One region of the Sphingomonas lacunae genome, then DNA from elsewhere that is predicted to be linked to it. Evidence: predicted binding sites of a transcription regulator. Region 1 holds the regulator's gene; the other holds the start of a gene.
What was found. Region 1 encodes LexA, which represses DNA repair genes until DNA is damaged. Its sites were predicted from a motif close to GTTCCNCNCTTGTTCT; they were not measured.
Positions count from the first base shown of each region.

Region 2: the regulator LexA is predicted to act here: its motif matches at 10,236-10,251, upstream of uvrA (excinuclease ABC subunit UvrA).

Region 1 is NZ_CP053015.1:2,182,164-2,196,766, reverse strand. It holds gene GV829_RS10545 (peptidyl-prolyl cis-trans isomerase) at 1-1,108, shown strand, start outside; gene GV829_RS10540 (anthranilate synthase component I family protein) at 1,165-2,703, shown strand; gene GV829_RS14340 (phosphodiester glycosidase family protein) at 2,700-3,536, shown strand; gene GV829_RS10530 (hypothetical protein) at 3,533-4,363, opposite strand; gene GV829_RS10525 (anthranilate synthase component II) at 4,498-5,100, shown strand; gene trpD (anthranilate phosphoribosyltransferase) at 5,097-6,080, shown strand; gene GV829_RS10515 (acyltransferase family protein) at 6,207-7,559, shown strand; gene trpC (indole-3-glycerol phosphate synthase TrpC) at 7,949-8,752, shown strand; gene lexA (transcriptional repressor LexA) at 8,863-9,552, shown strand; gene GV829_RS10500 (ComEC/Rec2 family competence protein) at 9,543-11,750, opposite strand; gene gltX (glutamate--tRNA ligase) at 11,849-13,273, shown strand; gene GV829_RS10490 (citrate synthase) at 13,330-14,603, shown strand, end outside.
Region 2 is NZ_CP053015.1:2,867,511-2,882,113, reverse strand. It holds gene crcB (fluoride efflux transporter CrcB) at 1-10, opposite strand, end outside; gene GV829_RS13750 (PilZ domain-containing protein) at 74-403, opposite strand; gene GV829_RS13745 (FAD-dependent oxidoreductase) at 478-1,791, opposite strand; tRNA gene GV829_RS13740 (tRNA-Gln) at 2,002-2,075, shown strand; gene GV829_RS13735 (M1 family metallopeptidase) at 2,117-3,982, opposite strand; gene GV829_RS13730 (DUF4402 domain-containing protein) at 4,280-4,786, shown strand; gene GV829_RS13725 (acyltransferase family protein) at 5,029-6,264, opposite strand; gene GV829_RS13720 (HP1242/YdcH family protein) at 6,480-6,728, shown strand; gene GV829_RS13715 (TraR/DksA family transcriptional regulator) at 6,725-7,048, shown strand; gene uvrA (excinuclease ABC subunit UvrA) at 7,238-10,225, opposite strand; gene GV829_RS13705 (hypothetical protein) at 10,441-12,033, shown strand; gene GV829_RS13700 (hypothetical protein) at 12,241-12,624, shown strand; gene GV829_RS13695 (MATE family efflux transporter) at 12,890-14,329, opposite strand; gene GV829_RS13690 (valine--tRNA ligase) at 14,334-14,603, opposite strand, start outside.

The DNA.
Region 1 (14,603 bases):
CATTGCCGGCAGCCGTGCCGTGGCAGACCGCATCGCAGCGGGCATCCGCGGTGGACAAAGCCTTGCCGCCGCTGCCTCGGCCGCCGGCCTGTCCGCCGCGCCGGTGACAGCGACCAGCGAAGCCAGCTTTGCTGGACAGACCAGCGCCGAGGTTGCCCGCGCGGCCTTTGCCGCCAATCAGGGCGCCACAGTAGGCCCGTTGCAGGTGCCGCTAGGCTTCATCGTTCTCAAGGTCGAAGAAATCAATCGGCGGCCCGCCCGCTCGCTTGCCGAAGCGACCCCTGAACTCACCCGCATCGTTGCCGAGCGCAAGCGGCAAGAGGCCATGGTCGACCTGTACAATAGCGTGCAAACCGCGCTGAACAGCGGTGCGTCTGTCGCTGAAGTAGCCCAGGACAAGGGCCTCCAGGTCGTTACCACCCCGGCGATCCTGCCCAATGGCACCGCGCCCGGCAATCCGGGTTTCCGCCCTGACCCTGTCCTCGCACCGCTTATCGGCCCGGCTTTTTCCGGGCATGAAGGGGATGCCGGTCAGCTGATCCAGATAGAGGAAAACCGCCGCTTTGCCCTTGTCGAAGTGGCACAGCTGGTGCCTGCGGCTCCGCCACCGCTCGCCTCGATCCGCGAGGCCGTTGTCGCCGACTGGCGCCGCAATGAAGGCGCCAAGGTGGCGCGGGCCAAGGCACGGCAGATCCTTGCCGCGGTTGAAGGTGGTCAGTCGCTTGCCGCCGCCACTGCTGCGGCCGGGGTCTCGACTTCGGTGCAGACCATCAGTGGGCGGCGGATCAATCTCAACCAGACGGGGCAGCGAGTGCCCCCGGAAATCACCCTGCTCTTCTCGATGCCACAGGGTTCGACCAGAACGCTGGAGCTGCCGGCCGGAGCTGGCTGGATGGTTCTGCATCTCGCCCGTTCGATCCGGGGCAATGCTGCTGAAGCACCTGAATTGATCCAATCGGTACAGCAACAGTTCCGTGATCCGTTGGGTGGCGAGTTGATAGAATCGATTGTCGCAGCTGCCCGCGCGGCCTTTCCTGTCACTTTGGACCGCGAAGCGCTTGCCACCTTGCGTGCCGAAATGACCGGCACAGCTGCTCCGGCCAACTGATCATCGCGCCAGTCATCTCTGGCTGATCGCAAACAGGGGTATCATCGGGCGTGAGCATGTCATCGCCAGTACAGGGCATTGCCGGTCGTGACGCGGCACGCGATGCACTCGCCAAGGGGATGCCCGGCCTCATCTGGTCGCGCCGAATCTGTGACACTGAAACCCCCGTTTCCGCGGCGCTCAAGCTGATCGAACCGGGCCGGGGGGACTGGGTGCTGGAATCAGTCGAAGGCGGCGAAACGCGTGGCCGCTATAGCCTGATCGGACTCGCCCCTGATCTGGTCATTCGCGGTCAGGGCACCACCAGCGAGATCAACCGCCACTGGGCAACCGATCGCAGCGCCTTTGCCCCGCTCGACGGCAATCCACTCGAAACATTGCGCGCCCTCGTCGCCGAATGCCGTATCGACCCAATGCCCGAGGGTCTGCCACCTACCCTCGCCTGCCTCGTCGGCTATTTCGCCTATGAAAGCTATGGCCTGGTCGAAAAACTGCCGCGTCCTGCGCCCAATCCGGTCGACGTGCCCGACATGCTGTTCGTCCGGCCGACATTGATCCTCGTCTTTGACCGGCTCACCGACCAACTGACCTTTGCCGCGCCCGTCTGGCCCGGCAGCATTTCTCCGGAACAGGTTGTATCCGAGGCGCAGGACCGCATTGAGGCCGCTGCCGCTCGCCTCGCCGGGCCGCTGCCGATCGAGGACGCAACCGACCTCACCGCCCTGCCCGATCCCGCCGGCATTGCGCTCAACCCGACGCTCCCCGCCGGCCGCTATCACGAGATGGTGCTGGCCGCGAAGGAGCATATCGTCGCGGGCGACATCTTCCAGGTCGTCCTCGCCCAGCGCTTCACCGCACCCTTCCCGCTGCCGCCGTTCCAGCTTTACCGCTCGCTGCGGCGCATCAACCCCTCGCCCTTCCTCTATTTCCTCGACATGCCGGGCTTTGCGGTGGTTGGCTCATCACCGGAAATCCTGGTCCGCGTCCGCGATGGCGAGATCACCATCCGGCCGATTGCCGGAACCCGTCCACGCGGAGCCAGCGCCGCCGAAGACATCGCCAACCGCGACAGCCTGCTGGCTGATCCCAAGGAGCGCGCCGAGCATCTCATGCTGCTCGATCTTGGCCGCAACGATGTCGGCCGCGCCGCCGCCGCTGGCACTGTCCGCGTGACCGACAGCTACGCCGTCGAATTCTACAGCCATGTCATGCACATCGTCTCGAACGTCGTCGGCAGGCTGGCGCCAGACAAGGACGCCATCGACGCGCTGTTCGCCGGTTTCCCCGCTGGCACTGTGTCGGGCGCCCCCAAAGTCCGTGCGGCTGAAATCATCGCCAGCCTCGAACCAGAAACGCGCGGGCCCTACGCCGGCGGCATCGGCTATTTCGCCCCCGACGGCACGATGGACAGCTGCATCGTCCTGCGCACCGGCATCGTCAAGGACGGCACGCTCCACGTCACCGCCGGCGCAGGCATCGTCGCCGATTCGGTGCCAGACTATGAACAGCGCGAATGCGAAGCCAAGGCCGGCGCGCTTGTGGCTGCCGCCCGCGAAGCCATCCGCCTCGCCGGAGAGGCAGGGTTCGGACAGTGACTCCGTCGGGCGACCGTCTCGCCCATTACCACGTCCGGCGCGGTCGGCGGATTATCCTCGCCATAGTCTTCATCCTCGCCGCCACTGGCCTGTGGCAACTCTATGCCCGCCCGGAACAGCGCCGCAATGCCGTCCAGCCCGCCTGCGAGCCCATCGAGTTTGAAGGCTCCCGCTTCACCGTCTGCCGCCTCGATCCCGCCCGTCACGACCTGCGCCTTGCGGCCACTGGCGCCGATGGTAAACCTCTGCTCACCTTCGGCAATCTCGCCAAGCTCCTCGGCCCTGCATCCACCCGCGTCAGCTTAGCGATGAACGCCGGCATGTATGACCTCAAAGGGCGCCCCATCGGCCTTTATGTCGAGGATGGCCGCAAAGGCCATAGGCTCAACCGGCGCGAGGGCGACGGCAATTTCCACCTGCTGCCCAATGGCGTCTTCTGGCAGGATGCAGCGGGTTTCCACGTCGCCACGACCGACAGCTTCGCTGCTACCGCGCCCACCGGCATTCGCTACGCTACCCAATCCGGCCCGATGCTCGTCATCAATGGCGCGCTCCATCCACGCATCGCTCCCGACGGCCCGTCGCGCAAGATCCGCAATGGTGTTGGCGTCACCACCGCTGGCCTTCCCGTCTTCGTCATCAGCGACGACAAGGTCTCGTTCGGCAAGCTCGCCCGCCTGTTTCGCGACCGGCTCGATTGCCCCAACGCCCTGTTCCTCGATGGTTTCGTCTCCAGCCTGTGGGATGCCGCTTCGGGCCGGTTCGATCAGGATGTGCCCCTGGGGCCGATGATCGTGGTGAGCGAGCGCGTCTCTGGGCCAGACACCCGCTAGAGCCGATCAATGTCCCCCGCCAGCGGATGTACCGTTGGCACAATGTCGACGGGCAGGGTTCTGCTGGCCAGCATCCGGTCCTCGGCCAGCCGGGCATCCCGACGACCATTGCGCCAGCGGCGGATGCGCGAGAGGCCGAACATCGCCCAGACAAGCACAATCATCACCAGCAACCATGGGGTCAACCGCGTCATGACCATTTCCTCAGTCAGGTTGAGCCCCATTGGAGCGATCAACCGGGCCACGGGCGGATATGTGGCAAGCCCTGCCGCCAAGGTCACCAGCAGCACGATGACAACCAGCGCCTGCGTCAGCGTCTGCCAAGGGTTGCTGCGCTTTCTATCTGCAATGGCGTCACCACTTAGCGGCGCACGATCTGCCATACGGAGGCGCATCCTCTGGCGTAGCGCTTCCAGCCGCCACTTTTGCCAATAGACCGGCATTGAAGCTGCAAAGGCCAGCGAAAAAACAACACCGATCGCCGCGCGCATTGGCCAAGGATCGGCAAGTCCGGCAAGACTGCCAAGCACCCATTGCACCAGCATGAAGGCAATTGGTGCGACAATCATCATCGCCATCAACCCGCGCCCTTCCATCGCAAAGCGCTGGGCGATGATCTCGCGCGCGCGCTCGGTGAACTCGCGCCGCTCGTCGGATTCAAGCAGCCAGGCCGATTCGCCGTCAAGCCAGCAAGTCCCCTGACGCGTCTCAACAAAGGCGTCAGTGAATTGTTCGAGTTGGATCGCCTGTTGCATGGGCGAACCGGCAAAGCGGCTCCACCAACTCTGGAGCGCTCGGTCTTCGGCGGTTGCGAAACGGCTGTTCACGGCACATCCCCTGACGCTGGCGTCATGATCCGGCGCAACCTACCGCCGCAACTTTGCCATCTCGTAAACAGCGACATTCTGCTGAAGCCGCAAAAGCGCTTGGGCTTGGCATTCATTGCGCCTAAATGCCCGGCATGATCCTCGTTATCGACAATTACGACAGCTTTACCTTCAACCTCGTCCACTACCTGCAACAGTTGGGCGTGGCGGTGGAGGTCGTGCGCAATGACGCGATGAGCGTCGGCCAGGCGCTGTCCTCGGATGCCGCCGGTTTCCTCATTTCGCCCGGCCCCGGAACGCCGGATGACGCCGGCATCAGCCTCGATCTCATCGCCGCCTGTGCCGAGCATAACCGTCCCTTGCTCGGTGTCTGCCTCGGTCATCAGGCGATCGGCCAGACTTTCGGTGGACGGGTGGTGCGCGGTCATCTGATGCACGGCAAGACCGCCAGCGTCAGCCATGACGGCAGCGGCCTGTTCGCCGGTCTGCCCAGCCCCTTCACCGCCACCCGCTATCACAGCCTCGTGGTCGAGGACATTCCTGCCGACCTCATCGTCAACGCCACCAGCGAGGACGGCGCGGTGATGGGCGTGCGCCATGCCACCCTTCCCATCCACGGCGTCCAGTTCCACCCCGAAAGCATCGCAACCGAACATGGCCACGCGATGCTGGCCAACTTTCTGCGCATCGCCGGCCTCACGCCGGGCCCGCTCCCTGAGCTGGAGCGGTTGGCATGACCCTCCCCAACCCCGCCCAACCACTCAGTGCCGACGAAGCCGCCGCCGCCTTTGCCGCCATCCTTGACGGCACGGTCAGCGCCGAAGCAATCGCCGACTTCCTCGTCGCTTTGTCGGACCGGGGCGAAACTGCCATCGAAATTGCCGCCGCTGCGCGCGCCATGCGCGCCCGCCTCATCTCCGTCACCGCCCCCGCCAATGCCATCGACGTCTGCGGCACCGGTGGGGACGGGCACCACACGCTCAATGTCTCGACCGCCGTCGCGCTGGTCGTTGCCGCCTGCGGTGTGCCCGTCGCCAAACATGGCAATCGCGCTGCCAGCAGCAAGGCCGGCGCCGCCGATACGCTAGAAGCGCTCGGTCTCAATCTCGACCGCGCGACTGAAACAGCAGAGGCCACCCTCGCTGATCTCGGCATCGCCTTTCTCTTCGCGCAAAAATATCACCCCGCGCTTGGTCGCATTGCACCAATCCGCCGGGCGCTTGGCCGCCGCACCATCTTCAACTTGATGGGCCCGCTCGCCAACCCCGCTGGCGTCACCCGCCAGCTCATCGGCATCGCCAGTCCCGCCTTTGTCCCCATCTATGCCGAGGCGCTGGGCCAGCTTGGCACCGAGAAAAGCCTGATCATCTCGGGTGATGAAGGTCTCGACGAGCTCAGCCTCGCGGGCGGCAATGAGGTCGCGACTGTCACCAACGGCGGCGTGAGCATGGCCCGCTGGAGCGCCGCCGACGCCGGCCTTCCCAGCCACCCGGTCGATGCCATCCGCGGCGGTGAACCCGCCGAGAACGCTGCCGCACTTAAGGCGCTCCTTATGGGGCAGCCCGGTCCCTACCGCGACGCCGTCCTGTTCAACGCCGCCGCCGCACTGCTCGTCGCCGAAGAGGTAGAGAGCCTGCGCGAGGGCGTCGAAGAAGCCGCCGAAGCCCTCGACAAGGGCCTCGCCAAAGCCCTGCTCGACTGCTGGATCGCTTACTAAACCCAGGTCCCTGTCCGCTCCCCCTAATCCGTTCGCCCTAAGCCTGTCGAAGGGATCAGGACGAACGGCTCTGAAGCGCGGGGCCCCATTGCAATAAACTAACCACCTCGTGCTAAACACAACGGCATGAGCAACGCCCTAGCAAAGCCCACCCTTTGGTCCCGCGCCCGCCAAATGGCTGAAAAGGCTCCGCCCGAGCGCAATCGCTATGTCGATTTCCTCCGCGCCCTTTCGATCCTCGCGGTCGTCGTCGGCCATTGGCTTGTCGCCGCCCCCTACATAAGCGACGGCGCGGTCACTGGCGGGCACCTCCTCGGCATCATCCCCTGGACACAGTGGCTAACCCTCGGCTTTCAGGTCATGCCGCTTTTCTTCCTTGTCGGCGGTTTCTCCAACGCCATGTCATGGAGCGCAAACCGGCGCGACGGCGGCACCTATGCAGAATGGTTTACCGGACGCATGCAGCGCCTCGTCAACCCTGTCCTGCCGCTGTTCCTCGTCTGGACCCTGTTCGCCCTCACCGGCACCGCGCTCGGCGTCGCCCGGCCGATTGTCGAAATGGCCTGCCAGCTCGCGCTGATCCCGGTCTGGTTCCTCGCCGTTTATCTGATGATCGCTGCCGCCGTCCCGTTCAGCCACGCCCTGTGGCAACGGCTCGGCCTCGGCTCCTTTGCGCTGTTCGTCGCGGGCGCCATCCTCATCGACGTCGCGACCCTGCGCTTTGACTTGCCGTACATCAACTTCCTCAACTTCGCCTTTGTCTGGCTGGCGATCCACCAGCTTGGCTATGCGTGGCAGTCGGGCCATTTCAACAGCCCCACCAAAGCCGCGCTCTGGGCTGTCGGCGGCGCAACCGCGCTGACAGCGCTGATCCACTATGGCCCTTATCCCGTTGCGATGATTGGCGTTCCCGGCGAACCCTTGAGCAACTCCATGCCGCCGACCCTCGCCCTGCTCGCGCTCGGCATCACCCAGACAGGACTCGCCCTCGCTCTCGAACCGCTCGGTCGCGCCATGCTCAGCCGCATCGGCGCATGGACCGCCACCGTCCTCGTCAACGGCATGATCATGACCATCTACCTCTGGCACCTCACCGCCTTTGTCCTGGTGATGGTCGCTGCATGGCTGATGGGAGGCATCGGCCTGCACGTTGCGCCGGGCAGCAGTGAGTGGTGGCTCGCCCGCCCCGTCTGGTTCCTGCTGTACATCGCCGCGCTGGTCCCGCTTATCCTCGCCTTCGCCCGCTTTGAGCGCCCCTCGCCCAGCCTCAGCGGCGAGGCAGAGGACCGCCCGCTTCCGCTCTGGCGTCTCGTCACCGGCCTCCTCCTTATCTGCGCCGGCCTCGGCACCACCGCCGCCTTCAGCATTGCCAGCCCGGAGGGCATCACCGGCGTCCGCCTGTGGATCGTCGCCCTGCCGTTCCTCGGCGCAGCCCTCATCCGCTTCGGCCCCGCCTACACGCTGGCGAAGAAGATCTGAACCCAGGCTGGTCGGTTAAGAACAAAAGTGGACCAAATTTCGCTTTCCTACAAGGGGTCAGGTGTGAGACCCCGTTGTAATGTCAGCGATTCTGCCTGTTTGCATGCGTTTCCCTGTCAATGCGGGTCTGACCTATGGCCAGACGAAGCAATGCAGGCGGTGAACGCCGACGCCGGGTTGCTGACCGATCTACCCGCTGGAGGGTCAACCCATGTCAACAAGTGTCAACCTTTGAAGATGACCAATCCCCGCAAACCCTTGTGTCAGAACCGTCTTTTGTCTCCACGTGGGTGTCAACTTGTGTCAACCATCCGTATTGCACCAATAATACAGTCGCCGATCTCCTTCACCCCTCCCCAACCGCCGCCTGATCGGCTAAGCGCGCAGCCATGACAGACAAACTCGCCGAAATCTGCGCCACTACCGCCGCCGAAGTCGCCCGCCGCAAGGCGGTGGTCAGCGATGCCGATTTGGCAATCCGCATCGCCGCCGCATCTCCCCCGCGAGGCTTTCGGGCCGCGCTTGATGGCAAGATTGCCGCTGGCCAAGCCGCCTTGATCGCAGAGATCAAGAAAGCCAGCCCGTCGAAGGGGGTGATCCGCGCCGATTTTGATCCGCCCACCCACGCCCGCGCTTATGCCGCTGGCGGGGCCGCCTGCCTCTCGGTCCTGACCGATGGGCCCTATTTTCAGGGTGATGATGCCTATCTCGTCGCTGCCCGCGCCGCCGTGTCGCTGCCTTGCCTGCGCAAGGATTTCATGGTCGATCCCTGGCAGGTGACCGAGGCCCGCGCCTTGGGCGCCGACGCCATCCTCATTATCGTCGCCGCGCTCGATGACGCCACCATGGTCGCCATCGAGGCCGAGGCCGAAGCCCATGGCATGGACGTGCTGGTCGAGGTGCATAATGAGGACGAACTCGCCCGCGCTCTCGCCACCCTCAACAGCCGCCTGATCGGCGTCAACAACCGCGATTTGAAGCGCTTTGTCACTGATCTCGCCATCAGCGAACGCCTCGCCCCGCTGGTCGCCCCAGGGACTACCCTCGTCTGCGAAAGCGGCATCGCGGGTCCGCAGGACATCGCCCGCATGCGCGCTGCCGGCATCCACGCCTTCCTCGTCGGCGAACATCTCATGCGGCACGAAGACGTCGAGGCCGCGACCTGCGCCCTTTTGGCCGATTCTGGAAGTTGACGCTTGGACGCTAACCTATCTGCTCGGGCCAAAGGCCATGCTTTGGCCCCTTGACGTTCCCTTCTTGTTTCATTAGAAGTTCACCGTACGTTCCGCCACGGAGAACCGTCATGCTGACCCGTAAACAGCACGAACTCATTTGCTTTATTGAGGATCGCCTCGCTGAAACCGGCATTTCACCTTCCTTTGAAGAGATGAAGGAGGCTCTGGGCCTCAAGTCCAAGTCGGGTGTACACCGCCTCATCAGCGCGCTTGAGGAACGCGGTTTCCTGCGCCGTCTGCCTAATCGGGCTCGCGCGCTGGAAGTTGTCCGCAATCCTGGACGTGGCGAGCGCCCGGTAGCCAAGCCGGCCGCCGACGCCAACGTCGTTGCCTTCCCGTCACGTGCCGCCCCGCGCGCGGCAGATGTCGCCAACGACATCATCGAACTGCCGCTGCACGGCCGCATTGCCGCCGGTGTGCCGATCGAAGCGTTTGAGGACCACAGCCAGTTGGCCGTTCCCGCCGCGTTGCTTGGCCCGGGCGACCATTATGCGCTCGAAGTGTCGGGTGACTCGATGGTTGAGGCTGGCATTCTGAACGGCGATTATGCCCTTATCAAACGGTCCGATACCGCGCGCGAAGGGGACATTGTCGTCGCTCTCGTTGATGGTCAGGACGCCACGCTGAAATATTTCCGCCGCGAAGGGCGCGCTGTTCGCCTCGACCCGGCCAACCCCGCCTATGAGCCACAGGTGTATGACGCCCAGCGTGTCGTGGTTCAGGGCAAACTGGCTGGCTTGCTCCGCCGCTACCATTGAGGGGACGCGCCGGTTCCGGCGGCTGAGCGCTCTGCGGGTGGCTCCTGCTGCCCACGGCGCGGCGGCATTATGGTTGGCGGCTGGCCCCATGGCATCCCCCGCCAGCTTGCCGCCACCGCTTCTACCGACGGCGGGTCCAGCCTGATTGTCAGGCCACCGGTCTCCCTCAACGCTTTCTGGTCGGCCTTCAGCCAGCGGGGCTGACAGGCCCGGGGCAACCACCGGTCGGCGATGACGATGTCCACCTCGGCACAGGCCTTGACCAACGGCTCCCAATCCGTCCTGTACCCGCTGCGGGATGCCATAACGGACCAGCGGCGTCCCGCTCTTTCCATCGTCCAGACGCAAAAGTCGGGTGAGCAGCGCACGCCGGGTTGCTCGGCGAGAGATGCCAGCTCCTCGTCAATGCCGGCCGCTTCGGCCAACTGGTCGCGGACAAATTCGCCTGCCCTATCCCTCAACAGCACATAGCGGCCATCATCGGTGCGCACGGCAACATGCCGGCCATCGCCTGTGATCAATAGATCCGGCGGAGTGATTGACAGCGCCCAAACGGCCCCGAGGACAAATGGTACGGCGCCCCACCAACGCCATGGCCTTGTCCAGATCAGCAGCCAAAGACCGCCTGCCAGCATCAGGCCGAATGCGCCCCGTGGCATCGCGGGCAGATTGGCCGTGGCACCGGGGGCGTTGGCAACAAAATGCGCAATGAACAGCAACAGGGCGAGCGATTGCTCCACCACCCACCAGGCAGGCGCACCCAAGCCGACACTGTCGAGTGCCAGCGCGAGCGCTTCAGCCGGCATGACGATGAACGTCGTCAGCGGAATCGCAACAATATTGGCCGCGGCACCATAAAGACCGGTCTTGTGGAAATGAAACAAGCCAATCGGAATGAGCGCCAGTTCCACGACCAGGCCGGTCAGGAACAGACTTGCCATGGTTCGGCCAAACTTGCGAAGCCATCCCTCGTCGCGCGCCGAGAACCAGCTAATCGCCCGCGGTGAACTGTGCAGCGCGACAATGGCCGTCACTGCGGCAAAGCTCAGCTGGAAACTGGGCCCTACCAGGGCCTCTGGCCAAAGCAGCAGCACCACCATCGCTCCTGCACCAATCAGGCGCAGGGTTATCGCGTCGCGACCCAGCACCAGCGCCAACAGGACCAGAAGAGCGGCAAGCAGCGAGCGTACTGTCGGAATCTCGCCGCCGGTCAGCAAGGTGTAGCCCAGGCCTACCAACGCTCCGCATCCCGCCGACACGGTGACCAATGGAAACCGCAGCGCCAGCCAAGGCGATAGCGCGAGCAACCGCAGAGCCATCCACATGGCACCACCCACCGCCGCGGTGACATGCAACCCGCTGATTGACAACAAGTGCGCCAATCCGGAACGACGCATGGCCTCATCATCCTCAGCGCTGATCGCCCCTCTGTCACCGGTGGCAAAGGCAGCCGCTATCGCTCCCGGACCGCCTGCCACCTGTGTCTGGATGTGGGCGGACAGTCGCGCCCTCAGCCCCGGGCCAGACTCCTGTCGTGCATTGATCCGCTCGACTGGTCCGATGGCGCTGCCGACCGCGCCAATCTGTTCGAACCAGGCGCGACGCGCAAAATCATAGCCACCTGGCAAAGCTGCGCGCGGCGGCGGCACCAGCCGCGCCCTCAACCTGATCCGGTCGTCGGGCAAGATTGACCTTGCACCTTTGCTTTCCCACGGAACGGAGACCCTTATCTTTGGCGGCAATGCTTGCCCCGCATCCGGTTTGAGCATCAGCCGCACCTGTTCACGTGACGCCAGCAGTTCAACAGAAAGCACCTCGGCGCTGAACAGCGATATGGCAGGCTTTGCCAGAACCGGCGCAGCCACTCTTTCGTTCTTCCACCAGATGGTCGCACATCCCGCAGCGAGAGCGAGACCAGCAACCAACAGCGCTCTCCCCGTCAACCTCTCCGTCGCGCCAAGCAACCAGCCGATCAGGGCCAGAGCCAGTGCCAGAAAAACAAGGGAGAGCCGTAATTGTGTGCCGGGCAGGATGAACCACAGGGCTATGCCGGTTCCGAACAGAATCGGTATCCAAAGAACGAGCTGTTCTCTTTCGGTCCACAATTGGGCATCGAGGGCGCGCAACCAGGCTGCGGGGGACGCATGCACGTCGCGCAATCCGGCCCAAATGCCTGTTTGATGCACCGCCCCTGTCATGCTAGGCCCCCGTCGCCGGGCGGTCCCGAGACCCGCCTGCACATCCAGTCATATCTTGGGAGATAGAGCGCGTGGGCGCAACTGCATCCATCAACGTCGTGGCAAGCGCTGGTGAAAAGCCGGTCGTGACCCGCTTTGCGCCATCACCAACGGGGTTTCTCCACATAGGCGGCGCACGCACCGCCTTGTTCAACTGGCTCTATGCCCGGCGCAACGGCGGCCAATTCCTGTTGCGGATCGAGGATACTGACCGTGCCCGCTCTACCGACGCCGCCATTGAAGCCATTCTTGATGGCATGCGCTGGCTCGGCCTCGATTGGGACGGAGATACAATCTATCAATTTGCCCGGGCAGAGCGCCACGCCGAGGTCGCGCACCAATTGCTTGCTGCCGGACATGCCTATCGCTGCTTCCTCACGCAGGACGAGCTTGCAGAGATGCGCGCCACTGCCCAAGCGGAAAAGCGACCCTTCCGCATCATCAGTCCATGGCGTGACTCGGATCCTGCCTCCGTTCCCCAAGACCGGCCGGCTGTGGTCCGCCTCAAGGCTCCACGCGACGGCACCCTGACCATCCAGGACCGCGTTCAGGGTGAAGTGAAGGTGAATGCCGAAGAGATCGATGATTTTGTCCTGCTTCGGTCGGACGGCACTCCGACCTACATGCTTTCGGTTGTGGTCGACGATCATGACATGGGCATTACCCACGTCATCCGGGGTGATGACCATCTGAACAACGCCTTTCGCCAGTTGGTGATGATCCGTGCGATGGGTTGGCCAGAACCGGTCTATGCCCATGTTCCGCTGATCCATGGCAGCGACGGCGCAAAATTGTCGAAACGCCATGGCGCCCTGGGTGTCGATGCCTATCGGGATGAACTCGGTTTTCTGCCTGAAGCCGTGAACAACTATCTGCTCCGCCTTGGGTGGGGCCATGGCGACGAGGAAATCATCAGCCGCGAACAGGCTCTGGAATGGTTCGACATCGACAATGTCGGGCGGTCGGCCTCACGCTTTGATTTCAAAAAGCTAGAGAATCTCAATGGCCATTATATGCGGGAAGCCGATGATGCCCGGCTTACCGACATTGCCGCCTTTCATCTCGGCGAAATGCTCGAACGACCGCTTTCAGCTGGCGAACAATCCCTCCTGCTGGCAGCCATGCCATCGCTCAAACCTCGGGCAAAAACGATGATTGAGCTGGCGGAAGGAGCACTGTTTCTTTTTGATTCGGTACCGCTCGCGTTCGAGGACAAGGCAAAGGCGGCAATTGATGCCGCGCCGCCTGGCTTGCTGGCCTCTCTACTCGCGACGCTCGAAGACCTTCCGGACTGGACAATGGAATCACTGGAAGCGGCCTTGCGTGACGCTGCGGAATCGAAGGGACTGGGGCTAGGAAAGGTCGCCCAGCCGCTGCGTTCGGCGCTGACTGGCCGGGCGATTTCACCTGGCATCTTTGACGTGCTATTCCTGTTGGGGAGGGAAGAAGCCTTGCATCGAATCAAAGCCGCGCTAACGGCATAAATGACGCGGTGCAGCAGACACTGATCTGCGCGCCGCAGGCTACCAGGGGAAACCATATGACAGACGCCACGCTCTCCACAGGCGACCAACAGGTCAGCCTCCCCGTGCTCGAAGGGTCGGTTGGCCCGTCGGTCCTCGATATTCGCAAAATGTATGCCCAGACCGGTCAGTTCACCTATGATCCTGGCTTCACCTCGACCGCCAGCTGCGAATCCGCGCTGACCTATATTGACGGTGATGAAGGCGTCCTGCTGCATCGTGGCTACCCGATTGGCCAGCTTGCCGAACAGTCGAGTTTCATGGAGGTTTCCTATCTCCTGTTGAATGGCGAGCTGCCGTCGCAGGACGAACTGACGGGCTTCACCAACACCATCACCCGGCACACCATGCTGCACGAACAGCTGTCTACTTTCTATCGCGGGTTTCGCCGGGATGCGCACCCGATGGCAATCATGTGCGGTGTCGTGGGAGCCCTTTCGGCCTTCTATCATGATTCGACCGACATTAACGATCCGGTGCAGCGCAGGATTGCCAGCCACCGCCTGATCGCCAAGATGCCCACGATTGCGGCGATGGCCTACAAATATTCTGTGGGCCAGCCGTTCGTCTATCCGGACAATTCGTTGAGCTATACCGGCAATTTCCTCAAGATGACCTTTGGCGTTCCGGCTGAGGACTATGAGGTGATCCCGGCGGTCGAACGCGCCATGGACCGGATTTTCATTCTCCATGCCGACCATGAGCAGAATGCGTCGACCTCCACCGTGCGACTGGCGGGTTCGTCGGGGGCTAACCCGTTTGCCTGCATCGCCGCTGGCATCGCCTGCCTCTGGGGCCCGGCCCACGGCGGAGCAAATGAGGCCGCGCTCAACATGTTGCGCGAGATTGGGACACCGGATCGCATCCAGCATTATATCGACCGGGCCAAAGACAAGAATGACCCGTTCCGCCTGATGGGTTTCGGCCACCGCGTTTACAAGAACTACGATCCCCGCGCGACGGTGATGCAATCGACCGTCCGTGAAGTGTTTGATGCGCTCAAGGTCAATGATCCGCTGTTTGAGACGGCCCTCCGCCTGGAAGAAATCGCCCTGAGCGATCCCTATTTCGCGGAAAAGAAGCTGTTCCCGAACGTGGACTTCTACTCGGGCATCATCCTTTCGGCGATCGGTTTCCCGACCACAATGTTCACCGCCCTCTTTGCCTTGGCCCGGACCGTTGGCTGGGTTGCGCAGTGGAATGAAATGATCTCTGACCCCGCGCAAAAGATTGGTCGGCCGCGCCAGCTCTACACTGGCCCGACCCAGCGCGACTATGTGCCGCTCAGCCA
Region 2 (14,603 bases), 690 kb from region 1:
TGGAAGACATGGCGCGCATCTAGCGCGTTATGCGGGCCAGCGCCAGTTTGACGAACAGCCGGATTACCCGCGCTTAAAAAGCGTCAGGGTAACGCATCCGGATATGGTCGAACACCGACGGATGCAGTGGCTGGTTCCACTGGATGCCACAGCCGCGCGCGTTGGACCAACGGATGGTCGCTTCGATTGCCTGAAAACCGGGAATGGTGAGCCAAATGCGGTCGCCCGGAATGGTCTTGGTCAGGGTTTCCGCACGACAGCCAGTCTGGGACAGGTCACGAACCTGCACCTTGAAGGGCGTGCGACCCATTTTGCGAATATCCGCGTCGATAGCCACGCCCGCACGATCTCCGCCACGACGATCGACGTCGGCCGAACGCAAATGTGCAGGAAAGTCAGGCATGATACCCACGTGATTCGTTCCGCCTTTCACTCGGTCAATGCGAAGCAACTAGCCGGAAATCCTAAACAAATTGTTCATTTTAAATCGCGTGCATCGAGCATGTGCGGGATGTGGACCAGTTTTTCGCGCGGGGCACCTGCCCGGGCGGCGGCAATTTCAGCCGCGTCAATCTTTTGCCAGTCACGAAACGTCACAATATCAAGGCCTCGCAACGCGATAAGATCGTCCAGGCCAGCCCGGCCGCGCTTGCCACTCCCGGCCGCATCGGGGCCTCCCGTCTCGGCGATGATCCGCTCGGCTATGGCGGCGCCATCCGGCTTGTTTGTGCCAATCGTGCCTGACGGTCCGCGCCGCGCCCAGCCAACACAATAGAGGCCAGGAAGGATCAGTCCGGCATCATTGGCAAAGCGGCCGCGACCATGTTCATAGGGGACATCGCTGATCGGTGGTGTGCGATACCCGATGCAGGCGATCACCAGACCTGCCGGAACGGTATAATGCTCCCCGGTCCCGACAGAGCGCAGGTCTTCATCGAGTCGTGTCTTTTCAAGCACCAGACGCTCCGCCCGGCCCTTGCCTTCGACGGCTACTGGCATTGCAAAGAAATCAAATTCGATGGTCACGGGTTTGGCAATCGGGTTGGCGGCAAATTCACGCAGATGGCTGACCGACTTGCGCATACCCGGTTCGAGCAGGGCGTCTTCACCTATGTCAGGAAAATCAAGCGGGTCGACACGCGGTGCGGCCCGCGACAGATGACCCAGTTCGCCGAGTTCCTTGGGTGTCATGGCGATCTGATGCGGTCCGCGCCGGCCGATCAGGCGGATAGTGCGGACATGGCTGTCGGCGAGCAATTCGAGGGCGTGGGCGACAATATCGCTGCCGTGGAATTCATCCGGTGTTTTCGAAAGGATGCGGGCGACATCCAGGGCCACATTGCCATTGCCAATCACCGCGACATTGGTGGTGTCGAGCGGCGGGTCGAGGCGGGCGAAATCGGGATGGCCGTTGTACCAGCCAACAAAGGCCGCACTGCCAATCACGCCGGGCAGGTCACAGCCGGGAATGTCGAGTGAACGGTCTGCCGGAGCGCCGGTTGCCAGCACGACCGCGTCATACAGGCCCATCAGTTCATCGACACTGACATCTGTACCCACATTCACATGGCCGACAAAACGGACATGTTCGGTAAGGTTGACCGCTTCATAGCGGCGAGAGACGGCTTTGATCGATTGATGGTCAGGGGCAACACCTGTCCGGATCAGGCCAAAAGGAACCGGTAACCGATCGAGAATGTCGATGCGGACCCGGTCACCCAGTCCTTTTTGAAGGGCCTCGGCAGTATAATAGCCTGCCGGCCCCGATCCAACGACAGCGACGTGACGCATAGACCGCCTCCTCCCCTTCACGTTTTTCCTGTCATGCCGGAGCCGGGCCTACAGGCCTGATCCTCGCAGGAAATGACGCGGCCTGACATGCTAACCTAGCCAAAGGGAAGCGCAAGCGCGGATTCAGCCTGCCTGCCCGCGACACAGGGGCGCAATGCGCCGCGCGGCGCTTGACTTGCCCCCGCCCGACGGATAATTGCGCCGCCTCACTGCCCCGTCGTCTAAAGGTAAGACTACGGATTCTGATTCCGTCTATCGAGGTTCGAATCCTCGCGGGGCATCCAATCCCAATCGCACCATCGTTGGCATGCCCCGTTGCATGGGGTCAGTCGGTCGGCGTGGCAGCCATGGCTCGATCGACCGATGTTGACGTGACCGGATGATAGCCGGGCCGCGTTCTGGTGTAGACACGGCGCGCGATCATTTGTCCCCAATCGCCCTGGCCAAGCAGGGTTTCGAACAGCGGAAGAACGAATTTTCGGCGGCCTACCCGCTCAAGAAAGGCCTCGGCTGGAGCCACTGCCGGTTCATAGCGGTTGGCCAGCGCCAGTTTGAGCCATGCGAAGAGCACTTCATTATTGCCGATCGCCGAAAGGCCAAGCGACTCGTCAAGAAGGGCAAGGCGGCCCTGGTCCATGGCGCGGGGCAGCCGGTTGACGAACCGCAGCCGTTCGGCGGTGGTCCAGCCAGCCCATGCGGTGGTTTCGACCGGGCCACCGGCGGCAAAGGCCGCAACCGCCGCATCAATATGGGAAAAGGCAGCGGGATCAGGCCGGGCGGCATTGGCGGGCAGGCCCGGCGCATGGATCCAGTCGTCGAGCAGCAGGCGGCTTTCCAGTTCGGAATCGCCCTGCACCAGATTGGCGCGCAGGTCAGCCAATATCATCGCTGATGTCGCTGGCTGAAAGGCGTGATTGTCAAACCATTGCCGCAGCCACGCGTCAAAGCGCTCCCTTCCGGTGATCTGCTCCAACGTGCGCAGGAACAGCGCGCCCTTGTCATAGATGACGCCACCGGCGCCGCCATCGGGTGATCCGTCTGGTCCGACGAGGTGAAGGCGGGTGGCGGACGACTCCATGCCATAGTCGGCAAAGGCCGCAATCATGTCGTCATAACTCAGCGCTGCTTCCTGAGCTGCGCGGCGGGGACCATACAGTTGTTCCATGATCCGGTTTTCGAAATAGCTGGTCACGCCCTCGTTGAGCCAGCTGTCGCTCCAGTTGGCATTGGTGACAAGGTTGCCGGACCAGCTGTGCGCCAGTTCATGCGCCACCAGCCCGACCAGGCTCTTGTCACCGGCAATGAATGTCGGGGTCAGGAAGGTGAGGGTGGGATTTTCCATTCCGCCATAGGGAAAGCTCGGCGGAAGGACGATCACATCATAGCGGCCCCAGCGATAGGGCCCGTAGAGCTGTTCGGCGGCTTCAACCATCTGTTCGGTATCGGCCAATTCAGAAGCGGCAGCATCGATCATTGCCGGCTCGGTCCAGACGCCAGTGCGCGGTCCGAGTTCGCGGAAGACAATGTCACCGGCAGCAATGGCAATCAGATAGGGTGCAACCGGATGATCCATGCGGAAACGAAACGCCCTGCGGCCCGGTCCGGCCGGTTCACCTTGAGGGGTCAGGCGGTCGCCGGACATGACAACCGTCAGCGGCTCTGGCGCGGTGATCCGTGCTTCCCATGTCTGGCGGATGCCGGGGCTGTCCTGGGTCGGGATCCAGCTCCGGTTGAGTATCGCCTGTCCCTGGCTCAGCAGATAGGGATGGCGCTTGCCGGCGGTTTGTTCCGGCGTCAGCCATTGCAGGGCATCGGTTTCCTGTCCGCTGCGATACCGGATGATGATGCGGCGTGCCTCACCCATGGTGACAGTCAGGGGCGTGCCCAGGCCGTCCACTTCTGCACCCACGGTCCATGGCAAGGGCCGCCCTGCGCCATCTGTGATTGTTGCAATCTCCAATCCGCGATTGTCGAGGATGATGTCCCGGGCCTGATCAGCGGCCAGTATGTCGAGCGTCGCGGTGCCTGCGACCCGGCGGGTGGCGAAATCGAGATCAAGGTCAAGCGCAACATGCGTGACCCGCGCGATCTGGGGACGGGCAAAGCTGGCCGTGTCAACGGCATCCGCAGTCGCCAGAATCGGTGCAACCGGTCGCTGAACCAGGGCGGGCGTGTTGGGACTTGCTGTCATTGGCGTGCTGCAGGCACCCATCATCAATCCGACAAGACACAGGATGAGGTGCGAACGAAACCGGGCAAGGAGCATAAGACGGAGACCCTGTGATGCGGTGCCCCGGCCTCAGGAAAGGCCGATCGGGCCGGTTCTAGCCAGCCCGGCCACTATCGGCAATGAACCAGTTTGATACAATCATAATGGCTGTAAATGCTGCCAAATTAGGAAGGTCTTCACCATTTTGGACGTATCCCGGTGGGGAAGTGATCAGGTCATGGGGGCCTGATTGCTTCTTGTCACAGGGACCAAATGACCATGAGCAATACCCTCTTCAAGGCAGCCAGCATGGCTGTTGCGGCTGCTGCCGCCTTTTCCACCGTTGCGGCGGAAGCGGCTCCGGCCAATGCATCGGCTACTGCCCGTGCCCGCGTTCTGAAGCAGATCACCGTCACCAACACGTCCGATCTCGATTTTGGCACAATCGTTGCCGGAACCTCGGCCTCGACCGTCGCCGTTTCGGCTGGTGGCGTTCGCACCTGTGGCGCTGGCCTGACTTGCACGGGCACTGTTTCGTCGGCCAACTTCAACGTGACCGGCACCTCGGCCGCCGTGGTGACCATCACCGGCGACAATACGGTTTCGCTCGCCAATGGCACGGGCGGCACCATGTCGGCTGCCCTGACGCGCAGCGCATCGACGCTGACGCTGACCAACGGCGCCATCAACGGCACCTTCCAGGTTGCCGGTACGCTCAGCCTTGCCGCCAACCAAGCTGATGGCGCTTACACCGGCACGTTCAACGTTTCGGTCAACTATCAGTGAAGGCGAAGTAGGGCGACGCGAACGCCCGCAGGGCGTCGGGTCGCTTTACTCAAGCGTCTGAATGCGTTAGTTAGAGAGTCACAAACCGTAGACGCTCATTCCCGGAACCTTGGGGACCGGGCTCGGTTGAAACGGGGAGCAGGAGGCCGCCGCCTCCCGCTCCCCTTTTTTGTGCGTTGATTGATGTGCGCGCGGTGCGCGGGTTTGGATTGTCGGCGGCAAGCCATGCCGGGACAGGAAGATCAGTGTTCGACGGGCTGGGCCCGTGTGACAGGGCTGACCGTCGGTAGGGCGGCAACCGCCGGTTTGCGCCGCGGACCCAATCCCAGCCATTCACGCAGCGGGCCGCTGTGCACCGCGAGCCGGTAGAACAACCAGCATCCGCCGAAGGTGGCAATGACAAGCCCAGCGAAGATCATACTGCTGCCCAGCCCCTGACCGATCAACAGCCATGCTGCGACAACAATGATCGTTTGATGCACGATGTAAAAGGGGAAGACCGCTTCACACAGGCGGGCGCGCCAGCGATGGTCATGATTGAGCCAGCGGTCAGCGAGGCCGAGCAAGGCGAACAGCATGACCCAGGCCATGACAAAGGCTGATTCGCGCTGGAGGGCCTGTACCAGATGGCTGCGTTGGGCGATGCCATCCGGCCAGATGACCTCAATAGCCAACAGGATTGCACCGGTGCACAGGGCAGCCAAGACCGCGATGCACCAGACCCGGCGGATGGCGGGCCACCAGGCCGGTGTCGCTGCCAGTGCAAAGCCGAACAGAAAAGGCGGCAGAAAGGTCACATCACTGACCCAATCATGCAGCAGCCCATGGGTTTCCGGAAGGGTGAACAGCATCACCAGACGCATCAGCAGCAGCGGCAACAGCGGGGCCCACAACAAGCGTGAACCATCGCCCAGCCATTGCGCGATCCGGACCATCGGCGTCCGGACAGGGGCACTGGCCAACCAAACCAGCAGGGCCAGCGCGATGGTATAGGTCCACAGATAGGCGATGAACCAAAGATGGCCGGTATCGGGCATGAACTGACCGTCCAGCGTGGTGAAAGACAACCAGTGTCTCCACCAGAAGTGCGCCAGATCGCTTGTTTCGCCCGTATCGATGCTGAATTTCACCCACCATTGCGGCGCGACGATAACCAGCGACCCGAACAGCAGCGGCAGCAAAAGCCGCCGGGTCCGCGACTGCACAAATCCGAACAGCCCGGCGCTGCGTTGCAACAACGCATGGGATGCATAGCCCGATACGGCAAAGAGCAGGGGCATACGCCAAGGCTGGATCAGCGCCATCGGCCAGGCGACGGCTTCAACCGGCTGGTCTATCTTGATCAGCCAGTGGCCCGGCGCGAACACCATGCCGATATGATAGAAGATGAGCAGGACAAACGCCCCGATCCGCAGCCAGTCGAGGCCAAAATGGCGCGCGGTTTGCACCGGCGCGGCGGAAGGAGGCTGTTGCTTCATGCCGGTCTTGAGGCTCCGATGCTGTGCACTGAACGTCCGTGCCCCATGGCGGACATCAAGCGGATAGTGACCGACACTATTGGCACAGGGCCGTTTGCATTTCGTTACCCTGCCGTAACCTGCAGTTTTTTGGTCGGATTTGACCCAGCGCAAAGTCTGTCGCGCCATGCTCGCTAGACTGGTCAGCGAAACAAGAGCCAAAAGGATTGCCCCCAATGAGTCACGTCCCGCACGACCTGCACGCTGAATTCCCACAGGATGCGGAGGTCCTGCACAGCCTGAAAACCGGCAACAGTCATTTCGCGGCGCTGGCCGAGCGCTACCATGGGGTCAATCGCGAGATCCACCGGATCGACAGCGGTGTCGAAGCGGCATCGGATGATCATGTCGAGCAACTGAAGCGCCAGCGGCTGGCGATGCTGGATGAGGTCAGCGCCATGATCGCCAAGGCCCGTCAACCATGACGGGCCTCAAAACCCCGGAAATCAAGGCGCAACTGGGCGCTAGGTTGGTGGAATTGCGCGCCCGGGTCGAACATCTGGATGCCGAATTGCATCAGCCGCTTTCCGCCGACTGGGAAGAACAGGCGGTGGACATGGAAGTGCAGGATTCTGTGGAGGGTCAGGAGAAAGCTGCGCTTGCGGAAATCCGCCGGATTGAGGCGACGATTGGGCGCATTGATGCCGGCACTTATGGGGAATGCATCAGCTGCGGCAATGCGATCAGCCCACAGCGGTTGGCGGTGTTGCCCACGGCCGCGAAGTGTATCGCCTGCGCGGACTAGCGCGAGGCGACGCTAATGAAGCCTGCGCGGACTAGCGCGAGGCGACGCCAATGGCGCCTGCTCGGACTGGCACTAGGCGGAATTGACCGGTTTTCGGCCGGTGCCGGGGGGCTTCCCGGCCGAAAATGACGGGGAAGGTGGCTCATTGTCGGGCGCCTTCCCCGTCGCACCTTGGGGATGCGAGGCTGGTCAGGCGGAGCTGCCCAACATCGCTTTCAGATATTGCCCGGTATGGCTGCGCGGATTGGCCGCCACGTCCTCTGGCGTGCCTTCGGCGACGATTTCGCCGCCATTGACTCCGCCATCAGGGCCAAGATCGAGGATCCAGTCGGCCGTCTTTATGACGTCGAGATTATGTTCGATGACCACCACCGTATTGCCCTGATCGACGAGTGCGTGGAGCACTTCGAGCAATTTGCGGACATCCTCAAAGTGAAGGCCGGTAGTCGGCTCGTCGAGGATGTAGAGCGTGTTGCCGGTGGCGCGGCGGCTCAATTCCTTGCTCAGCTTGACACGCTGCGCTTCGCCGCCTGACAGGGTTGTCGCCTGTTGCCCGACCTTGAGGTAACCCAGGCCGACTTCCTGCAACATCGCCATGCGGTCGCGGATAGGTGGCACCGCCTTGAAGAAATCGACCGCATCCTCAACCGTCATGTCGAGCACATCGGCGATGCTCATGCCCTTGAACTTCACCTCGAGCGTTTCCCGGTTGTAGCGCTTGCCGTGACACTGCTCACAGGTGACATAGACGTCGGGCAGGAAGTGCATCTCGATCTTGATCAGCCCATCGCCCTGACAAGCCTCGCACCGGCCCCCCTTGACGTTGAAGCTGAACCGGCCCGGCTTGTAGCCGCGTGCCTGGCTTTCGGGCAGGCCGGCGAACCAGTCACGGATGGTGGTGAAGGCACCGGTATAGGTCGCAGGATTGGAACGCGGGGTGCGGCCAATCGGCGACTGGTCAATGTCGATCACCTTGTCGAAAAACTCCAGGCCGGTCAGGCTGTCATGCGGGCCGGAAAGGACCCGTGCGCCATTGAGGATGCGACTGGCCGACGCCTGCAACGTGTCGATGATCAGCGACGATTTGCCCGAACCCGACACGCCCGTGACACAAGTGAAGGTGCCGACCGGGATACGCGCGGTGACATTGCGCAGATTATTGGCACGGGCGTTGGCCAGTTCAATGAACTTGCCCTGCGTTTCGAGCAGTTTGAGCTGCTTCTTGGTCGGCTTCGCAGCGGGTTTGGCGCGGGTGCGGATCTGGCTGCCGTCCCCTTTGGCAGCGATGCGCCGTTCCCGGGGCACGTCGATGCGCCGGGTGCCGGTGAGATAGTCGGCGGTCAGGCTGCCCTTTGCCTTGAGGATGGTTTTCAATTCGCCCTGAGCGACGATTTCGCCGCCATGGACACCGGCGCCCGGTCCCATGTCGATGATCCAGTCGGCGGAGCGGATGGCGTCCTCATCATGTTCGACGACAATGACCGTATTGCCCAGATCGCGCAGCCGCCGCAGCGTCGCCAGCAAGCGGTCATTGTCGCGCTGGTGCAGGCCGATGCTGGGCTCATCAAGGACATAGAGCACGCCGGAAAGGCCGGAGCCAATCTGGCTGGCGAGTCTGATGCGCTGACTCTCCCCGCCCGACAATGTGCCCGAGGTGCGGTCAAGGTTGAGATAATCGAGCCCGACATTGTCGAGGAAACCCAGACGTTCGATAATTTCCTTCAGGATCGGCGTCGCAATCTGTTGCTGCTGGGGCGTCAATTGCGGCGCGAGGGCCCTGAACCAGGCGAGGGCATCCGCGACGCTGCGCCGGGCGGACAGGCTGATGTCCTCTCCGGCTATCCTCACGGCCAGTGCTTCGGGCTTGAGGCGGGCACCGCCGCAGGTTTCGCAAGGGTGCGGCCGCTGATATTTGCCCAGTTCCTCGCGCATCCAGGCGCTTTCGGTCTGGAGCATCCGGCGGTTGAGATTGCCGATAACGCCTTCGAAGGGCTTTTTGACCGTATAGCTCTTGCGCCCGTCCTGAAAGGTCAGGTTGACCGGGCGGCCGCCAGTGCCATGCAGGATAATCAGGCGGATTTCGCCGGGCAGGTCGCTCCACGGCGTGGTCAGGTCAAAGCCGAATTCACGCGCGAGACTGCCCAACACCTGCATGTAATAGGGGGATGGCGGGTTGGACTTGGCCCAGGGAACTATCGCCCCCTGTTTGAGGCTCAGCGCCTCGTTGGGGACGACCAGTTCGTCGTCGAATTCGAGCTTCTCGCCAAGGCCATCGCAAGCCGGACAGGCGCCCTGCGGCGCGTTGAAGCTGAACAGGCGGGGTTCAACTTCAGCAATGGTAAAGCCCGAGACGGGGCAGGCGAATTTTTCCGAGAAGACGATGCGGTTGGCGGGCAGACCGGCATTCTTCATCGCTCCGGCGCCCGCTGCATCTTGCTCCCGGCCCGGAGCCACTCCGTCGGCCAGGTCAACATAGGCGAGACCCTCGGCCAGCTTCAGCGCGGTTTCGAAACTGTCGGCGAGCCGGCTTTCCAGCCCTTCGCGCACGACGATGCGGTCAACCACCACTTCAATGTCATGCTTGTACTTCTTGTCGAGGGCAGGGGCCTCGTCAATCTCGTAAAATTCGCCATCGATGCGGACGCGGGTGAACCCCTCCTTTTGCCAGAGAGCCAGTTCCTTGCGATATTCACCTTTTCGGCCGCGCACGACCGGGGCGAGCAGATAGGCCCGCGTTCCTTCCGGCAGGGCCATCACCCGGTCGACCATCTGGCTGACGGTCTGCGCCGAGATGGGCAGACCGGTGGCCGGCGAGTAAGGAATTCCGACCCGCGCCCAGAGCAAGCGCATATAGTCATAGATTTCCGTGACGGTCGCGACTGTCGAGCGCGGATTGCGGCTGGTCGTCTTTTGCTCGATGCTGATCGCGGGGGACAGGCCGTCGATATGCTCGACATCCGGCTTTTGCATCATTTCGAGGAACTGCCGCGCATAGGCGCTCAGGCTCTCGACATAGCGGCGCTGTCCTTCGGCATAGATGGTATCAAAGGCGAGGCTGGATTTGCCGGAACCGGACAGGCCGGTGATGACCACCAGCTTATCGCGCGGCAGATCGACATCGATGCCCTTGAGATTATGTTCCCGCGCGCCGCGGACCGAGATATGTGTCAGACTCATGGGCGCTTATGTTCCATATTTGTTCGAAGTGGGCAAGGCGGGACCGCTACATGCAAGCAGCGCGAGCAGATGAGCGGACAGCGGACAATGGTCAAGGCTGCAAAGCCGGTCGCATAGTCAAACCAAACATCCAATCCGTTCATTTTGCGGCCATGTCGGATAGGCAACAGTATGGCCAAGCCTTATCGGGCTTCAGCTTTGTAAGGGGGAGCAGAATGACGATGCCATATGGCAAAGTGGGCAAGCGGTTGACCGCCAGATTGGTCGCATCGGTCAGTGGATTGTGCGCATCCGGCATGATGCTCAGCGGCTGTGTGACGCCGCCGCCACTCGCCGAGGCGCCGCCAGTGGCGTCCGTTCCGCGGCCCATGCCCCAGCGTCAGGCAATGCGCCCGCCCATGCCCGTGCCAACGGAATCGGGGCCGGTTCAGCAAGGCGTGACCAGCGCAGCCGACTTTTTCTGGATTGATCAGGCCGATGGTTTCGCCGAGGCAATCGGCGATGCGCCGCCCGATTTCGGATTCCGCCATGACGGTATCGACAGCTGGGCCTGGGTCAGCCGCGCTGGCGAAACGTTGATCGTCGAGCCGGGTCGCAGCGGAATCGTCCAATATTACTGCGCCCCGCGGGCCACGGCACCCTATCTGATCCGCGACAGCTATTACAGCTATGCGTTTGAAGGGCCGGATCTGGTCCGTATCTATGACAATGAAGGGCGCTTGTGGTGGGGAACGTTGGGCCGCACGCAACGTGATGACATCGACCGGTTGCGGGATCGCGGCAGGGAGATAGTTTCTTCGGCCTGGCGGCAGCGCCAGTGGGACAACCGGACCGCCAACAGTTGGGCGCGCTATTCATTGGACCCCGGCTATGGCGCGATCTGGGCAGGCGGGTGGGGCGGTGGCTGGCGCGATGACTGGCGGACCCGGCCGGATTGGAGCAGTTTCGAACAACAACGGCGATCGAGCCGTCCCGGCCGTGCGCTTGATGAAGAGCGGCAGGCCCGGCGCGAGGCCCGCGCCCGCTTCGACGATTGGCGGCGGCGCGGCAGCCGGGGCAGCCCTCCGACTGTCGCAATGACGCCGGAAACAGCGGGAAGCGTCACAACGTCCAGCCCTGCGCAGGGCTTGCCTCCGCCAGCAACCCCGCGGCCACGTCCGCCCCGTCAACCCGGAGACAATCCGGGTGGTACCGTCATTGCCCCATCGGCGCCGCCACGGGTCAATGCACCGCCTGCCAGTCCACAGCCGGTCATGCCGCCACCAACGACGACAATTCCCGAGCCGGTTTCGCCAGTGACGGTGGTGCCCCCGGTAACTGCGCCGGCAAGGGACACGGCACGCCCGCCCCGCGGTGAGCGCGGGCGCGTTGCGCCTGTTGCCCCCCAACCCTTGCCGGTCGAGATCCGGCCTGAACCCCTGCCTGACTATGGTCGCGGAGCCCCTGTGCCCGCGCCGGTTGCGCCAGCACCGGACGATCGGGCCGAGCAACGGATGCAGGCCGAAATCGCCCGGCGCCGGGCCGAAGCCGAAGCGCGTGCCGATGCTGCCCGCGCTCAGGCACAGGCACAGGCGCTGGCGCTGGCGCAGGAGCAGGCGCGGGCACAGGCGCAAGCCGAGGCTGATGCACAGGCCGAAGCGCGGGACAGGGCGCAGGCGCAAGCAGAAGCGCGGGCCCAAGCAGAGGCGCGCGCCCGGGCCGAAGCGGACGCGCGCGCTGCGCTCGAAGCGGAGCAACGCGAACAGGCCAATGCCGCCGCCCGCGTCCGCGCGCCGACGCTGGAGGAAGCGAATGCCGAACCGCAGTGACGGGCCCAGATCAGCCATGCCTAGCAACAGAGCATCTGGCGGAACCAAACAGCATGCGGCATGTTGACGTTTCAGCGTCATGCACGCGAAATTATGCCCGAACAGGATAGGAACCGGATAATGCAATGCACTCATCACAAGTCGAAGGCTCGGCCGACAGCCCGTTTGGTGCTTTTGACCAGCGCGCTTTTGCCGAGTGCGCTTTTGTTGGCTGCATCGCCGGTCCTGGCCCAGAAAACAGGATCGGAGCCAGCCCCGCCTGCAGCGTCTGCATCGGGCGCTGCCGGTTCAAGTGCCGCTGACCCCGGCACGCGATCGTTGAACCGCATCCAGGCAGACAATGCCCGCGCGCAAAACGCAGCCAATGCGGACAGTGCCACCACCTATAACTCGGCCACCGCTGATTATCAGGCAGCGCGGACTGCCGCTGCTGAAGCCCAGGCGCGTTACGAACGAGAGATGCAGGCGCATCGCGATGCGCAGGCAGCCTATGATGCGGCCTATGCCCGTTGGCAGGCGGATGTGGCCGCGTGCCGTGCCGGAGAGCATAGCCGTTGTCAGAGCAGCATGCCGGGCAGCGGCCCTAGCTGAGCAGCCATCTGAAGCAAATATGGTGACAAGCGTGACGCACGTCACGCTTGTTCATCGAAAATGGTGGCAAACGCTCCCCAGCGAAGCGGCGGGTCAGGAGGACAAGGTCCCGATCCGCATGGGAGCGAGAGTTTTGCGCTGGTTGGCGCATCCGTTTTCCCAGGCATCTGCCTGAGGCAACCCATTGGCGCGACCGGACCCGAGACCGGTCGCGCCAGTGCGGTTTTTGCCCCAGATCCGGCTATGAAACCTTTGAACTTGGCCGTCAGTCCATCGTCTTGGGCAAATGCATTGGCAGTGCAGGGCTGGCCTGGCGCCATTTGCTCCATCGATAAACGGCAATGGCCATCAGCATTGATGCCATCGATGTGATCGGAAAGCTCCACCAAATGGCATCGGCACCGATCAAGGGATAGGCCGTGTAATAAAAGGCGAGCCGCACCGGATACATGGAAATGCCGAGGATGATCAGCGGCGGAATGACCACCGCATTGGCACGCATGGTGCCAAACAGTACCATTGTCACCCCGAACAGGAGGAACGACCAGCTGCCCAGCAACTGCTGGTGCCGTGCCACCTCTATCGCCGGGCTTTCGCTGCCGAGGAAAAGGGCCAGTACCGGCCGGTCGAACAAGAGGATCAGCGTGACCAGTGTCCCTGTCATCAAGAGGTTGGTGACAATGCCGGCCCGGTTGATCGATCCCACCCTGTCCCATCGCCCGGCGCCGATATTCTGCGCCGCCATCGCGCTGACCGCCGCGCTGACCGCGAGCGCCGGCATCTGCACATAGTTCCATAACTGCAACGTCGCGCCATAGGCGGCGGCAGTAATCAGGCCTTCCCGATTGACCAGCCCGGACATGATCAGGCCGGCTGCCGAAATGATGACCATCTGTATGCCCATCGGCAGGCCCTTGAGCAGGATGAAGCCGAGCATCTCGCGATCAGGCAGGAGATAGCGCCATTCCGGACCGCGCAACCTGAGAGGCAGGTCGCGCCAATAGACCCAGATAATCATCGCGGTCAGGCTCACTGTGCCAGCAATGACCGTGGCCAGCGCCGACCCGGCTATGCCCAGCGCCGGCAGGGGACCGATCCCCAGGATCAGGGCGGGATTGAGGAGGATGTCGAGAACCACCGACACGATCATGAAACGCAGGGGCGTGACCGAATCCCCCGCGCCGCGCAGTGCCATCATCACCGAAACCGACAATATTGACGACGGGATGGTGATGCACATGACCCGCAGATAGGTGAGGGCGAGGGGGAAGGCCTCCGTCGGCGTGGCTAGGGTGTGCAGGATCGCCGGCGCGGCAAACCAGCCGCCCGCACCGGCAACCACGGAGAGGATCAGGCTGAACCCCGTGGCCGTCCCAAAGGCGCGCCTGGCGGCGTCAATGTCCCTCCGCCCCATAGCCTGCCCGATCAGCACCGTTGATGCCATGCCAATGCCAAACACGCTCGCAAAGATCAGGAACATGATGACATGGGCATTGGCCGTCGCCGCCAGCGCTCCTTCCCCCAGAAAACGGCCGACCCAGATGGCGTTGATGGACCCGTTGAGCGATTGCAGGACATTGGCCAGCAGTGTCGGCATTGCAAAGGCAACCAGAGTGCGGGCGATGGGCCCTTGCGTCAGGTCACGCGGGCCCTGACCATGGCCGGGCGCGGCGGAAGGGCCAGCGCCCGGCACATCTTCTTCCATGGCTTTATCCCAGCCGCTTGAGCGCGGCCTCCAGCCGTTCGGCCTCCGCGGCGCGGGCGGCGTGGTCTTCGCGCGCTTTTTCCACCGCTTCGGGCTTGGCCTTTTCGGTGAAGGCGGGGTTGGAAAGGCGGCCGGCGAGGCTGGCGGCTTCCTTTTGCGCTGCCGCCAGCGCCTTGGTCAGGCGGGCGCGTTCGGCGTCAATGTCGATCAGCCCTTCGAGCGGGACGACATAGGTCGCGCCCTCCACCACCAACTGCATCGCCGCCCCCGCAGG